DNA from 2 places in the Sporosarcina sp. Y1009 genome. Region 1 is predicted to be linked to the other one. Evidence: a T-box and tRNA genes for the amino acid it is inferred to sense, from the RefSeq annotation. Region 1 holds a T-box; the other holds one or more tRNA genes.
What was found. A T-box is a leader RNA that pairs with one kind of tRNA and senses whether it is charged. The one in region 1 lies ahead of metG (methionine--tRNA ligase), so its partner is inferred to be a tRNA-Met.

Region 1 (7,814 bases):
ACAAATTCATTGAAAAAGATGTGAAAGCCAATGAAAGTAAATTTAACGTGATATAAAGCGTGTAGACAGTGTTTGTACGGTCGATCAATGCCATATGATTATAATCTTTCGTAATGGTTTTCAAGATCGAGAAAAGAAAGTAAGCGTGAATTAGTTTTAAAAAGAGTAGTACGATAGCATAGGCGCCCCATCCGAAAGAACTTACCTCGATCAGATTAACAAAAACAGTCGGAATGGACACAAAAATCATTCCGACAGCCAACATGCCGGCTTTTTGAGCGATTGGATAATGTTCTCGAAGAGCAAAACAGCCTAATGCGATTAAAAAATAACCTACAGGATCGGGGAGGATGTCAATCCCAATTTCAAAACGAAGAAGTACAAGGAGGTACCCCCAAAAAACTAAATTTAAAGCACTCTTCATTTTGAAACACCTCTTTCCTGAATAATCCTGTCAACATCTTTTTGTTCTAAATAAGGCTGTTGGCTATGAAAAATGCTATGGGATATAAAGGGTTTTCCGCTTTCAGTTGACCCTGAAATTACGAAAGAAGATTCTAGGTATCCGACAAAGTTAGGTGAAATCTGTGTATTAATCGTAAAATTTTCGTCTTTCTCTAACTCGTATGGAAACTTTAAATCACTAATTTCAATGCCAGGTACCTCACTCCAATTATTAACTGCAAGGTCGTATTCAATGTGATTATATAGTGTAATCGTATTCAAGAGATCTATTTTGACGAAAATCTGATCTTTTATAGCCTCATCAATATTGAATGTAATACTGTCAATTGTCAGGGATTCGTCAGCTGAAAATGAGAAGATACTAGAGTTATCGTTACTAGAAGATCCCCATGGCTGTGATAGTCCTGTATCATTTCGATAGGGGCGTTGAAGGGCAACTTCACCAATTGGTACAGTAATATCCCGCCCATCGGAAAAGAACAATTCCATTTCATGAACGATTAATTCATTGTCTTCTTTTAATACATCTTCAAATTCGAATGAGTTTAATTCGATTCGAAGACTTCGTAGCGCATAATGAGTAAAAGTCTGGATATCAGGATCAAATTCATTCTCATAAAAACCGAAGTCATCGAAAAAGTCATCCTGAGATACATAACCAGTGACGCCACCTAAATTTACATGAGAGAGACGGGAATCATCATTTATATTCGTTAAATAGAAAAGCGTGATGTAACTACTATCTTCTTCATACACCTGTTGTTCGATGTAATGATCTAGAAAAATAGGCGCTTCGAGTTGTTTGGAATGGGCATAAAAAGAATTCAAAATCCAACTCAAACCGATCAAAAACAACGCAAGCCAAAATATCCGACCTCTCAAACTGCTTCCCCCCTGAACGTAAGAATAGTCTTTAAATTCAGTGTAGCAAATGAAGGGCCTATCGACTATACTTATTTGGTTTTATTATCTTCAGATTATCCAAGGAGCAGCGCTAATTCATCATCAATTCTTGTAACGTCAATTCGTTCAAACAAAGGTCTGACGTTGTATAAGTTTTGATTTGAAAGTTCTTTTTCTTGCCACACGAATTCATCCATCCCTAACATCTCTCTAACTTCTTTGCTTGAAAACGGTAGGAAAGGGGAGAGGAGCTGTGCCAAGTTCGCAATGATATATACGCAGGTTGCCATTGTTTGATTACACGCTTCCGGCTCTTCTTTAATCTGAATCCAAGGTCGTTCCTCGTCAAAATACTTATTTGATTGGCGGACAAATTGGAATATCGTTTCAATCGCTTTTTTGAAATGACCTTCTTCAATTAACTTTCCTACTATTATATAAAGGTCTGAAACAGTTCTCTTAATAGTCGATTCAATCTCTGCTGACGGAACGACACTATTATATGATTTCTCTATGAACTTCAATGTCCGATTGACAAAGTTTCCATACGCACCCAACAGCTCGGAATTATGACTGTAGATAAATTCCCGCCAAGAAAAATCAGCATCTCGATTTTCAGGAGCGTTTGCAGTTAGAAAATAGCGTAAAGAATCGGGTTGGAAGTGATCGAGCATATACGGCGCCCAGACGGCCCAGTTTTGACTCGTCGATAGTTTTTGTTTTTCCAATGTTAGATACTCATTTGAAATGATATGGGTAGGTAAGGCATCTTCTTTTCCAATCCCCGCCAGAATTGCTGGCCAGATGATTGTATGGAAAGGAATATTGTCTTTCCCGTGGACATAATAGGAAATCGTTTCTTCATCCCAAAATTCCGCATCGTCGGTTTCGTGTATCTTCGCCCATTCCAGGCTCGCCGAATAGTAACCTGTGACAGCCTCTATCCAAACATATACTTTTTTATCTTCATAACCTTCAATCGGGATACTTACCCCGTTTGGAAGGTCTCTGGAGGCAGCGCGGTCATGAAGTCCTTCGTGAAGGTAACGCTCCGATTGATGAATCGCATTTTCACGCCATCTATCTTCTTTTTTAGCATCTGCAACATAGGATTCAAGTTGTTTTTGGAAATCACTCAATTTGAAATAAAAATGTTCCGTTTTCTTCACAGTTGGTTTATTGCTACAAAGTTTACAGGTACTTTCTTTCAAGTCGAGTGGATCTAGCAAAGAAGAACAATAATCGCATTGATCACCGCGTGCACGACTTCCGCAATGCGGGCAAATTCCTTCCACAAACCGATCGGGTAAAAATCGTTGATCATATTCACAATAGGTTTGTTCTACCTCTTTTTTGAAAATGAAACCATTGTCCAAAAGCTCTAAAAATACCTCTTGAACGACTTGGTGGTGGAAGTCTCCATCTGTTCTTGTGTATAAATCATACGTAAATCCAAGTCGCGTAAAACAATCCACAAATTCAGCGTGGTAGCGATCTGCAACCTCTTTAACGGTAACGCCTTCCGCATTCGCTCGAATTGAAATGGGCGTACCATTGCAATCACTTCCTGAAACGTAGAGTACTTTTTCACCTTTCAATCTAAAGTATCTCGCTAAAATATCACCCGGTAACAACGCTGCGATATGACCTAGATGCAACGAACCATTTGCATACGGCCAAGCCCCTCCAATAAATACTGCCATTTTCCATCCTCCTAATTTTTGAAATGAAAAAACCCCGCCCCTATCGATAAAAATCGATAAGGACGGGGTTGATATACCCGTGGTACCACCTTACTTCATAACCAGTTGAAGCTGATTATCTCTAAAGTACATAGCTAAAAAAGCTTAGCTGAATTATACTTTGACGTAGATAACAAGCGCCAACTCTCGTCGCAGCCTACTAATCCGAAGACGTTCAGTACGAAGCTCAAGGATCATGTTCAAAAGGACTGGTCCGCTTCATTTCCACCATCAGAAGCTCTCTATGCGACTGCCGCTTTTTACTTTTCCCTCTCATTGCTGATGTAAGATGTAATTAGGTTGATTATAGTCTAAGTGTATATTTAAATCAATAGTCTGAAATCCCGTTGTTTATTATTCTTTCTAGAATCTTGTAACGAAAAGGAAATTAAACATACTTACTATTGAGAGGGGGAGCGAATTGAATGATTTTAAAGGGTTATATAGGATTCATTCCAAAGAATTATTTACTTACTTTACCTTACAAACGATTATAATTTTTTTTGAATTCAAGGGGAACTACATCAAGTTACTAAGCATCAATTGCACCCACTGTCATGTTGCGATGCAGCTACCTGAATTCGTAAAACAAACGAATTTCGGGGTAACTGCATAAGAGTAATGATTGGGGAAAGGTATATTTCAATGGAGAGCTACTACTTCTTGGATGGGACAAAAATCGAAACTGAGGACTAAGAGTATTCTTTTGTATGGAAAAAATCAACAATGCGCTTCAAAGAAAAAATTGAAGGAAAGATTATGGAAGCCATTCATAATATAAAGTGAAATCGCTCATGTCAACAGATGGAGTGTAGCCTAAACAATAAGAAGTATTGGCGGAAGAACTTGAAAAGCAAGTTGATTCATTAAAGAAGAAATTGTGACATAAAGGAATAACACGTCATAGCGTCTTGAAAAAACCAATGAAACGAATTCACCGGGATTATCAGTCATGCATAGAACAATACAAAAGCACCATGAAGTGTGAGGTAACTGCAAAAGCTTTTTGAAAAAAGATCATAACCAATACCTTCATGCGAATGAAAGATGACTATATGAAAATGGATAACTAAAACCAGGATATTATGTACAAATGGCCACAGAAAATCAATTTATCTTTTTACACGATGCATCAACGTTCAACAGATACTCGTTTCTTTATTCCTCAATTGGAGAAGCTAGCACAGTCTTTTTTGCTGATGCACCAAACGGTAATTGTAACGCGGAATATGGTAGTGAATAGAACTATCCCTGTGCATTGCAAACGGTGAGGAAAAGAAGCCGCGTTTTGATTTCTTGAACCCTTAAGGGCATAGATAAAGGGAAAGATATGAAAATATAAAAATGATATAAAGAACGGAAAAATTGGACATATTAAGAAGTGGACTGTCTATTCATTTGTTCGAACGAACAGAGGAACACTTATAAAAGGTAAACAAAAGAAATGCATCCGAAAGCTACAAGATTCACGGAAGTGAAGGCTGTTCAGGTTACGCATTAAAGGAACTCTGCACAAAAATTAAGAGTGATCTGAAAAGCGTGTTCGGTCACATAAAGGGCAATCGGTCACAGATGATTTCAACATCGAGGCCTGGAAAATGTCCACAATGAATTATTGTAGTTATATCACACAATTTCCAGAAGGTAGAAGACATTCGTAAGCTATTTTCAGTTCCGGATCCCAAAGATATAAATACAAGTGAGTGTCATTTTATCCACCTGTTTCTATTATGGGGACCTATTGGACAGCCCTCATTTTTTATTTAACGTGAAAAAGTAATCAAACTGAAATTTTGCGTGAAAGGCATTAGTGAAGTATAATCGACCCTGCTATCTTAATACTCCAACTGGAACGAACCTAATCTGCCCCGGTTGATAAGTATTATCTTTGTAAGTATAGATAATATTTATATCACCTAAATAACCTCCCGATGGTGCAATTGTAGCGCCAACAATAGCATTGAGTTTATTATCAATAATTTTAAAATCCAAAATACTTCCAAAAGTTATATTATGAAAAATGTGTGTTGGATCTATCCCGAATTTTTCAATATTAACTTCTGTTAACTTGTCACCGATTCGGATAGTTGCTGTTGATTTTGTTAATTTAGTTTCTACATTTTTTTTAATAATAGAAATTGGACTAACAACATGTTTCTCTTCGAAGATTTCGTTATTATTATTTTTAACTTTGTTGAAAACATGGACATCTTTTATTACCACATCACTGCCGTAACCTGTTGTTAATATTATTACAATTTCACTTTTTCTATCATCATTAATATCGCTATAATACAGTTGTGGATAATATGCTTTGTTAGTGACGTTTTTCCAACTAGGGAAAGATAGAGTACTTCCATCTATTTGAAGAGTAAAATCAATTAAGTTACCTTCCTTTTCAGTGGCAAGTAATTCGATTTGAGCCTCTGGAATACGTCCAACAACAATTTTCCTTTCGTTGGTATTTTTTGAAAATGTATTAAAAGTTTCAGCATTTTCATTACTAAGGGATTTATTTTCTTGAAAGAAAGTTACAACAAATATAAGTAGAGTTACTGAAATAAGAAATTTTCTCATCATATCCTCCTTGCTTTTGATTAGTATGACAATTTTTCCTCTTTATATTCATAGTACTAACACTGCGTGAATTTGTAGGGGTAATTCCAGAGAAATGGTCCGATAACGAAGAAAAATCATGATTAGATGTAACTAAGGTTTCAACACATTAAACCACTTTCATTTAATACACTGTTCTTTAGCTCTCTTGCCAAATTTATTTCCCCCTGTATTATAAACAAGGGCAATAAAGGAAAACTTGAATTAGTTAACTCTTCGATGCACCCAAGTTTACCTTGTTTTGCAGGACGATAGTGAAACTAGTTGAACCATAGCTTGGAATTGGGAATGGCGGAGTAAGAAAATTAAATATCGAGTTGGCATAAGGTTCCAACCCGCATTATTCATAGAAAAGTTCAAAAAAGGGAGAACTCCTTATTACACTGGGAGTTCTCCCTTTTTTTTTTCACTTATTAAGTGAAAAGAACCTTCATCTTTGATATGTTTTAGTCATCCGCGCGAACAATGATTGGGCAATGGGTATACTGATTCCTGAAATAAGTCAGAATGGGTTCAAAAAATCCCGCCACAAATAGCAATTTTTGCTTATAGTTTTCATAATTGACTCCGTAACCTACTTGCTGAACAACGTTCGGAATCAAACGATGGGAACAATACGCTACCAGCTTATTAAAATTGCGGGAAAAGTGATTCGTTCCTCTCGCTACACCACGTACAAATTATGTAGCAGCTGTCATTATCAAGAAGTATTTTGCAATAATTGAGGAAAGTCCAACAGCTGCGCGTCAAATTGATCCATAAAGCTATAAAGAAATTAAAAAGTCTAGGTTCAATCAAGGAAGAAGTCTGTCTATTATACATTCACGTCACCTTCTGACATTACTTTTTTCAGAATTTCATGAGAATAAATGGATAAATAAAAAAATACAACCGCAAAATGACCGGCGATTTCAGAACATACTCATTTCGTGGTTTATTATTGATGGAAAACCTATTTTGTGAATAATATGGGGTAAAAAATATAAAAACATTTTCTAAAAGAACGCCATTAAAAAATGGAATGAAAGTAGGTGAGAACCTACCAATAGTAGTGTCTCATCTTTTTGTATATATTTCATATCAGAATCTACTTTTTTGAAAAAGGTGTGAAAAACAACTTCTTAAGAAAGTCTTCATAATTTGAATGCCTGAAAGTTAAGATTTACCGAGTAGAATTGGTATCATTGAAGAAAGTGAGGTGCGGATGATGGCTAGATTTACAGTACTTGTTGCGGATGACGACCAAGAGATTCGAGACGGCATTGAAATTTATTTAAAAAATGAAGGATATGACGTGTTGAAGGCAGCGGACGGCGTAGAGGCGCTTGAACTTCTAGGGTCAAATGAAGTACATCTACTTGTTCTCGATATTATGATGCCGAATATGGACGGTATTACAGCGACGTTCAAAATTCGGGAAGAAAAAAATATCCCAATCATTATGTTGAGTGCTAAGGTAGAAGACTCCGATAAAATCCACGGGTTGTCGGTTGGAGCCGATGATTACGTTACCAAACCTTTTCACCCGATGGAATTAATGGCACGTGTTAAATCACAATTACGTCGTTATGTTCAATTTGGCACATACGAAGGTTCGCAAAAGAAGATTGTCATTGATGGACTTGCACTAGATGAAGAGGCAAAAGAAATTACCGTTGATGGAGTCGGGGTAAAGCTGACGCCAATCGAGTTTAAAATAACTGAACTTTTGATGAAAAACGCAGGACGTGTTTTTTCGATTAATGAAATATACGAACGTGTTTGGAACGAGCAGGCATACAATGCTGAAAATATCGTCGCAGTTCATATTCGGAAAATCCGAGAAAAAATTGAAGCCGATCCAAAAAATCCGCGTTATGTGAAGGTGGTGTGGGGCATTGGCTACAAAATCGAAAAGTAATATTGCTCTTTTTTGGTCAATTATTGCCCTTATCACAGCGACCATTAGCATCGGTTATTGTTTAACGCATATATTTGAACTGTATTATGGAGAAACATTCCGATCAAATCGGTTGATTGTCCAACTAACAAGAATGTTTAGCGGAGGCTTATAGGAATGAAGAATAATAAAATACAGTTTTTTGTCTG
Region 2 (7,814 bases), on a different contig from region 1:
GGCAAAGAAGTGGAGCAGTGCCATTGAATCAACACCACCTGAACACGCTACGAGAACACGGTCTCGTGGTTTAATCAGCGATTCTTTTTTGATAAAATTCAATATCAACTTGTTAAATGCTTCCACATCTTCACCTACTTTCAACATTATCGAGCGGCCACTTGTGAATAGGGTGTAAAACTTGCCCACTCTGGAAGGACATGATCAATTTTAATCACGAGAACCGTTCGATCATCATCGACTGCGCGAAATCGTCTTTCCATTTCATTCACAATTCGATGTGCGACTTCTTCACAATGTAAATGACCGTATTTTCCAAGTATACCGTATAGCACCTTTTCTTGTAACTCGAGCGCTACATCTCCTTGAAAAATCCCGTCTGTCATCATCACTAATAGATCACCAGCTTTTAATTTCACTTGGTTTGCTTTCACTGAGAATGATGGTAGAAATCCAACGGGCACAGACATACTATCAATTCTAAAATAATCATCACCACGTTTAATATAAGTGCTCATGGAACCTGCCTTCCAAGCCCACAACTTACCTTCTTGTAAATCGATCAGCGCCAAGTCAATCGTTGCGTACATATCATCCAGTCCATTTAAGGACATCATATAATGCAAGGTGTGCATGGCCGTTTCAGGATCCATTTTACGATTTAAGCATTCTCTCATCAACCGAATTACTTTTCTACTTTCTTGGTACGCTTTGATATCCTGCCCCATACCATCTGATAGGAGAACTGCTGTTAGACCTTCATGAATCTGGAAAACCTCGTAAGCATCACCTGCGCGGAATGTTTTTTCACCGGACGTTGCAACAATTCCATAATCGAATAGATAACGAACCGCTGATGAAAGCGTGACGCGAATATGCGTAAAGGGCTCATGTTTTAAGACAGATTTGGAAACTTGAAAAGGTTCGGCGTATAACTCTTCCAATATCGGCAATATCAAACGTTCCGCTACCATCGTATCCGTTTCAAAATCAGATTTGCGCTCCGGTAAACTACAAACAATTTTACGCGCGCCGCGTTCTTCCGATAAAACATCAATTTGAAAGTGTTCAATTCCTAATTTGTCCAATTCTTTACCAAGCTCTTCTTCTGCAGTTATATGAACGGACAAATCGCCTTTAATTTCTTTCATTAATTCATCTAAGTGATTACCCAAATCTCTTAATTGGAGTGCCAACATTTTACGACCGTGTTGCAATTGTCCGCTTAAAAGACGATTTGCAGAAGTTTCTTCTAACTCTGCCGTAAGCCCAGTAAAACGAATGCATTTATACTTAATCCTCTCTTCAACACGATGTCGCGCAGCTTTTTTTGTCAATGAATAAGACGTTTCCCATTCGCTAATTAGCTCTGCCATATCACCATCTTCGCTATCCCAGCATTTCGAATAGCGAAAACAAGCGTTACAGACAACAGGCGTTTTTATCCCGACTCTTTTTGAATTTCCATTATCCAAACCCTGCTCCTCGACTAATGAAGACATAAACTCTGTAAACTGCTGAAAATCATTAAGTTGTTCATCGAGCCGTTCAGAAACCCACTCCTGTCTTTTCTTCGAGTTGTCTATGACTTCAGGAAAAAATATTTTATTTAAAGGTTGAGTTTTTTTTGATGGGATTAACAAAAAAATGAGTGTCGCAACACCAATCGTATAAAAATGAGTACTGTCGATCGGCAAAGTTAAGTCATACATAAAGAAAAACAGAGAAACAATAACCCCTCCAAAAGCAATCCCTAATTTACCATATCGCTTCAGTGCACCTGCAAAAAAACCGGTTATTCCATAGACTGCAATCATTCCTGTAAATGATAATTCTGCAATCCCCATAACGGCCGCAATAATCATTGCGGCCGTTGTGGAAAATAACAACCCGCCCGTAGAAGCCGCTAGAAGTATCGTTAGGTGTATGAGAACACCTGCAATCGAAATAGAACCGATCACTACACCTTTCATGCCTGTGAGCACCATCGCACCAATTACACAAGCCGCACCTAGTCGCTCAGATGACCATTCCCCGAAAAAAATACGATTCTCTGGCGGAAAGGCAACAAACAAAAAGAATGTCATAAATAATGCCAAGACGACTTCATATCCAATAACCAGTTGAATCTCCAATGGTAGTTGCCCCGCATACATCATAAACTGCCAACCAAACTGAACAATAAAAATACATAAAGCCACAGTAAGTTGTATGGATTTTTGTGAAATTTGATAACGAATAATACTTGTGAATAAAATTAGTTGAAGCAAATGTATAACTGCTTGTCCAATACCTAAAAATGCACTGCCTGCCATACCGCCTATAAAGACCCAAATTAAGTATTTTCTAAAACGAGCAGCCGCTAATGCCCAAATTGGTAAGAAAAAAGGAACTGCGGCATCAAACAACACCGCTTGTGCTAAGAAAAATGAACCAAGTAAAAACAAAGTCCCCATCATGATTTGCGTTTTCTTTTTTCTAACTTCCTCGATATTTTCCCGTATCACTTGAGAAACTGGTCTTTCCAAATTACTTGTTAACTTCATTTTCCATCCCCCTTATGCTGACGTATGTCTGAGTATACATAGGGAGTGGAAAAGAATTTGTCTGTTCATGGTAGTAAATCAACTAAACTTTTCGACTCTTTCCGAACTGTTTTTCTTTTTCTACGCACCTTGACATTTTTCACCGAGCAATGTAAGATACAATCTGTTGTGAAAAATAAGGCGGCGTAGCTCAGCTGGCTAGAGCGTCCGGTTCATACCCGTAAGGTCGGGGGTTCGACTCCCTCCGCCGCCATAAAAGAACAATCGGCGAACTTAGCCGACTTTTTCTTCCTTAAAGTACTTATCAAAACGAGGTTTTGATCTTGAGGCATATTTTTGAGTAAGAAACTTGAACGCGCACTTCGCGTTCATAGTTTCCACCTTAAATCCCTAGTCAAAACATAGTTTTGACACTGAGGCATATTTTCGAGAAAGAAACTTGAACGCGCACTTGCGTTCATAGTTTCCACCTTAAATCCCTAGTCAAAACATAGTTTTGACACTGAGGCATATTTTCGAGGCACTTATCGAAAATAGCCCTGCCGGAAAAAACCCGGAATTTTAGAGCCATAGATCTATTCCCAAAAAACCAAAAACGCAACCTCCATAACCAATGGAAGTCGCGTTTTTTATTTAACAGTAAAGAAACTTGAACGCGCTCTTGCGTTCATAGTTTCCACCTTGAAATCCTTGTCAAAACATAGTTTTGACACTGAGAAACAAAAAGTGGCCTATCAGATAGAATCTAACATGCCACTTACATATATGAATCATTTTTCTTATTGTAAAACAGCTAGCAAGTTACCCTCTTCTTGCACCTCGACCGCCGCGTTTAGATTCTGTTGCCCGTTTCAATGTTGAAAGACGCTCTTCGCTATCTTTCATGAAACGTGCCATTTTCTGTTCGAAGTTTTCCGGACGAACAGCGGCGCTTGGACGGCCTCCACCTGGACGTCCTCCTCCTCCTTGGCGTGGGCGTTGCGGACGTTGTGGACGTTCAGATTCTGGTTTTGCACGTCTAATCGACAATCCAATTTTACCATCTGCTCCAACATTCATCACTTTCACTTCAACCATATCGCCGACTTTAAAATGTTCATTAATGTCCTTAACATAGCTGTCCGCGACTTCACTAATGTGAACAAGGCCTGTTGAACCGTTCGGTAGCTCTACGAACGCCCCAAAATTTGTAATCCCTGTAACCTTACCCTGTAACTTGCTATCTACTTCAATTGACATAAAAAAAATGCTCCTCCTTAAGATTTAAGCGGGCTTTGTAAAAGCCTTCCAACCATATTCATAAGTCATGAAAATAATCGATATACTACCTTCTACTATAACGAATAAAAAAAAGAGTGTCAATAAGACTACTCTTTTTCCTCAGATTTCTTTTTATCTTCAACTTTTTTATTTGGCATTGAAAATATAATTTCATTTTTATCGGATAAGAAATACTCTTGTCTCGCAAGCTTAGCGATATACTCATCGTCATCTAATTTTGCAAGCTGATTAACTAACATTTCTTGTTCATTTTCTACCTCTTTTAATTCAGAGAGCAGCTCAGTTTTTTCTTGTTCTTTTAATGCTAAAATCTTTTTTTGTTCAAAGAACGAATGTGTAAAGAACCCAAGAATAATGACTGCAGCGACCGCGAAGACTGTTAATCTACGATACAAACGAACTTTCCGTGCTTTCTTCCGATCAATTTTTTGTTGAAGGGATTGGACATATTCTTTATTGATGGAAGCAATTGTCGCAGAAGATCTTGTATTTTGTTTTTTCACCATGTCCAGCACATCCTTTTCAAATAAGAACCAATTTTAGATACGTCCATAAATTATATATCATTTCTCTCGACTTTGAAAGAGTTTTCTTTGAAATCTATGGAATATTAAAATAACGGGACTTATTAGAAAGTAAATGAGTTTTCCGATTAAGGAAATTTTCCAGACAAGTAATCTACAAACACCATAAATTACAAACCACAAAGGCTTTAAAAAAATAATCAATCCTATTCTTCCAAAAAAGCGAAAAGGCTTATGAATAAAACTTGTGTACAGAAAAATTCCGCTTAGCTGGGCAAATGGATCGTAAATACGCCATTCTCCAGCACGGACAATATATAAAATATAGAATGACCAAAAGCCAACTATGATCCAGCCAATAACTTCAAGTACAGCTGCACGCCGTCGAATCAAAGATTTTTTGCCAGCGTGCGCTGTGCCAATGCCAATCATATCAATGAATCCCGCTCCTACAATGCCCGTTCCAATCATTGCAAGGAGACTAAGAAACTGTACGGATAGACTCATCCAAATAGTTTATGGAGGAAATTTCGCGATTCTGATTCTTCTTCATCGTATTGGATGAGTCCGACTGTCCCCTCTAACGTAAGAAGGCCTTTGTCGACATCAAGGTGTACGATGCGCAGTTCCTCTCCACGTATTTGCAAGAGCCCTTGAGATGTTCGAACGAGAAACTCTTCGTGGTCAAAACGGTCGATAGACTTTACCGAAGTTAAGTCCATTCGTTTTCGATTGCGCATTGTTACAACATGATCACCCGATGGAATTGTATACGTTGGACTATCTGTTTGAATTTGCATATTCTTCCTCCTTTGCTTGTACGTTCATAGCCATCTTATGCAGGGAGTTAAAAAAACATGCCAGACTTCACACTTAGGTATTCAACTCGATTGACTTGTTAGTTACTGTTCTTCACAAGTTCCGCAAGAATTTCTTCGTCTAAAGCACGTATCACTACATCCGTTATGACACCTTCCGGATTTATAATGTACGTAGTTGGGTACGCCATCACTTGATAGAGTTTTATCACTTCTCCCGTCTCGTCTAATAAGATGGGGAAGCTTAACTTATGATCGTTGACAAACTCTTCAATTCGATCAATCTTATCGCTGCCTCTTTCTGTTTTTGTCATATTAACGGCAATTATTTCTACATTTTCTGTGTCCTTGTTTGCTTCATAATAATTTTCCATATGGGGCATTTCAACACGACAAGGTGGACACCAGGATGCCCAGAAATTCAGGATAATTGTTTTCCCTCTATAGTCCGACAATCGCGCTGTTTTATCGTTGAGCGTTGCAAGCTCAAAGTCAGGCGCGATTTCGTTTTTTTCAAGACCAGGCTCGGAATCTATACTCTCATCGACTCTGTCACTTGGAAGATCTTCTATTAATCCACTTGGGTACTCGTCGAGATCATTTGTAGCGTTCTTATTTCCAAAGTTTGTTGTGATTGTCACGACAATCATTGAAACAATAATGATAACTGAGATCACCATGCCAATTATTTTAACGTTTTTCAACTTACTCCACTACCTTTTCCTCTACCAACGTATACATGGATTCGGCATCATCTTTTTTCGTCGTATTCTTAATCATTGCAACCTTTACTGTCACGAGTTTTTGGCCAAACCGAATTGCGATTTCATCGCCCTCTTTCACGACAGATGAAGCTTTCGCGACTTGACCGTTAATCTGAATTCGGCCTTGGTCAGCGACTTGTTTTGCTAATGTTCTTCTTCTGATTAACCGAGAAACTTTAAGAAACTTATCAATTCTCATAAGTGTTTTCCTCCTTTTTTGCTAATTGCCAAAATGACTCCAATTCATCTAATGTATAGTCTCCAAAACTTCCTCGATGCTGACTGACTTCTCTTTCGACAATATTAAAGCGTCTTTTAAATTTTTGATTCGCATATACCATTGCTTCTTCTGGTGAAAGCTTTAAGAAACGCGCAACATTCACAAGTGTAAAAAGAACATCTCCGAGCTCGTCCGTTTGGCTATCTATTGTCCCGTTTTGAATCTCTTCTTGAAACTCTTGCCACTCCTCATCAAATTTTTCAAGAGCACCGTTTAGATCAGGCCAGTCAAACCCAACTTTTGCTGCTGCTTTTTGATAATTTAACGACGTTAATAACGATGAGGACACGCGGTCCTGATTATCCAATAATGATTCTGGCTGAGGATTTTCTTGTTGCTTAATTGCCTGCCAATTATGAAGCACTTCTTCCGCGTTCACTACATTTACATCGCCAAAAACATGCGGATGGCGACGAATCATTTTTGAACCGATTGATTGAAGAATATCCTCCATCGCAAAGTATCCATCTCCCTCCCCGATTTGGGCATGAAGAAAGATTTGCAGTAAGACATCCCCTAATTCCTCAACGACGCCGTCATCGTCTTCCTGATCAATCACAGCGAGTAATTCATGGGCCTCTTCAATTAAATACTTTTTTAATGATTTATGGGTTTGTTCCCGGTCCCAAGGACAGCCATCGGGTGCACGAAGCTTTACGATGATTTCTCGAAATGTTGACCATTCTTTCAAGCGATTTTCCATGTCAAAGACAGGCGGTACATACACCGTCGTTAAATTATCGATTTCAGTAACCCGATCCAATTCAAATAACGGCACGGTTCTTAGTTTTTCGTTACTAGAACCTGCAGCTGTCACAATTGTGATTGGATGTTCAAAGTCGTACTTTTCCATCAGTGCTAATTTCACTTCCGAAGCAACAAATGCATCATATACTTGACCAATTAAAATATGCTGCGACATATGAAGATCATCCCGCTTCATATCTGTTCCATCCAGTAATTGAAAACCTTCAATAGGATCTATTCGGAGCGCTGCAAAAATTGGATCAAGAAAACTATTTCCACCTGCAATTTCCAGTGTGACTAAGCCTAAACGTTCTTTTTCCACTAGTAGCTGAACTGTTCTTTCCGCGACCAATGGATGTCCCGGTACTACATAAGTTACTGGATGTTCTTGACACAACCGAAGAAGATTTTCGACGATTTCTTCATATACAAGTTGAAACGAATCATGCTTTTCATAAATAGCATCAAAACTAAAAATCTCAATGCCTTCTTCTCGTAATTCAGCCACTGCTGGATGTTGATCTGTACGCGATACGATATAACTTGATTTTTTTAATTTCCGATATGTTCCTAAAGCCAATTGCTCAAGATCTCCGGCACCAAGGCCAATTATAGTTAAGGGGTGCATATGATCACCTTTTCTTTTTAAGTAGTAATTGCAGTGTAGCTAAACGTTTTCCAAATGGTAGCAGATACCATTCCCTTTCCGCCATTATACGCGATTTCATAATCACGAAAAGAAATACGACTGCGCCGAGTCCAACAGAGGTGAGACTCGTAATGGTTGCACGAAGTCGACTGGGCAATTCATCCAATAACCATAGATCTGCCAATCCCATCCAAGGCAACACAGC

Region 2: it has a tRNA-Met gene. The T-box ahead of metG (methionine--tRNA ligase) is inferred to sense a tRNA for this amino acid. The anticodon was not compared.

What each region holds. Positions count from the first base shown of each region.
Region 1 is NZ_JBYHFO010000006.1:8,271-16,084, reverse strand. It holds gene AC25Y1_RS09070 (DMT family transporter) at 1-56, shown strand, start outside; gene AC25Y1_RS09065 (hypothetical protein) at 421-1,347, opposite strand; gene metG (methionine--tRNA ligase) at 1,443-3,071, opposite strand; T-box leader at 3,127-3,396, opposite strand; gene AC25Y1_RS09055 (hypothetical protein) at 4,941-5,687, opposite strand; gene AC25Y1_RS09050 (response regulator transcription factor) at 6,934-7,626, shown strand; gene AC25Y1_RS09045 (hypothetical protein) at 7,604-7,780, shown strand; gene AC25Y1_RS09040 (histidine kinase dimerization/phospho-acceptor domain-containing protein) at 7,783-7,814, shown strand, end outside.
Region 2 is NZ_JBYHFO010000022.1:27,571-35,384, reverse strand. It holds gene tilS (tRNA lysidine(34) synthetase TilS) at 1-147, opposite strand, end outside; gene AC25Y1_RS17800 (SpoIIE family protein phosphatase) at 147-2,546, opposite strand; tRNA gene AC25Y1_RS17795 (tRNA-Met) at 2,726-2,799, shown strand; gene AC25Y1_RS17790 (S1 domain-containing RNA-binding protein) at 3,348-3,785, opposite strand; gene AC25Y1_RS17785 (FtsB family cell division protein) at 3,914-4,333, opposite strand; gene yabQ (spore cortex biosynthesis protein YabQ) at 4,391-4,858, opposite strand; gene yabP (sporulation protein YabP) at 4,855-5,151, opposite strand; gene AC25Y1_RS17770 (peroxiredoxin family protein) at 5,250-5,873, opposite strand; gene AC25Y1_RS17765 (RNA-binding S4 domain-containing protein) at 5,875-6,132, opposite strand; gene yabN (bifunctional methyltransferase/pyrophosphohydrolase YabN) at 6,122-7,588, opposite strand; gene AC25Y1_RS17755 (putative polysaccharide biosynthesis protein) at 7,593-7,814, opposite strand, start outside.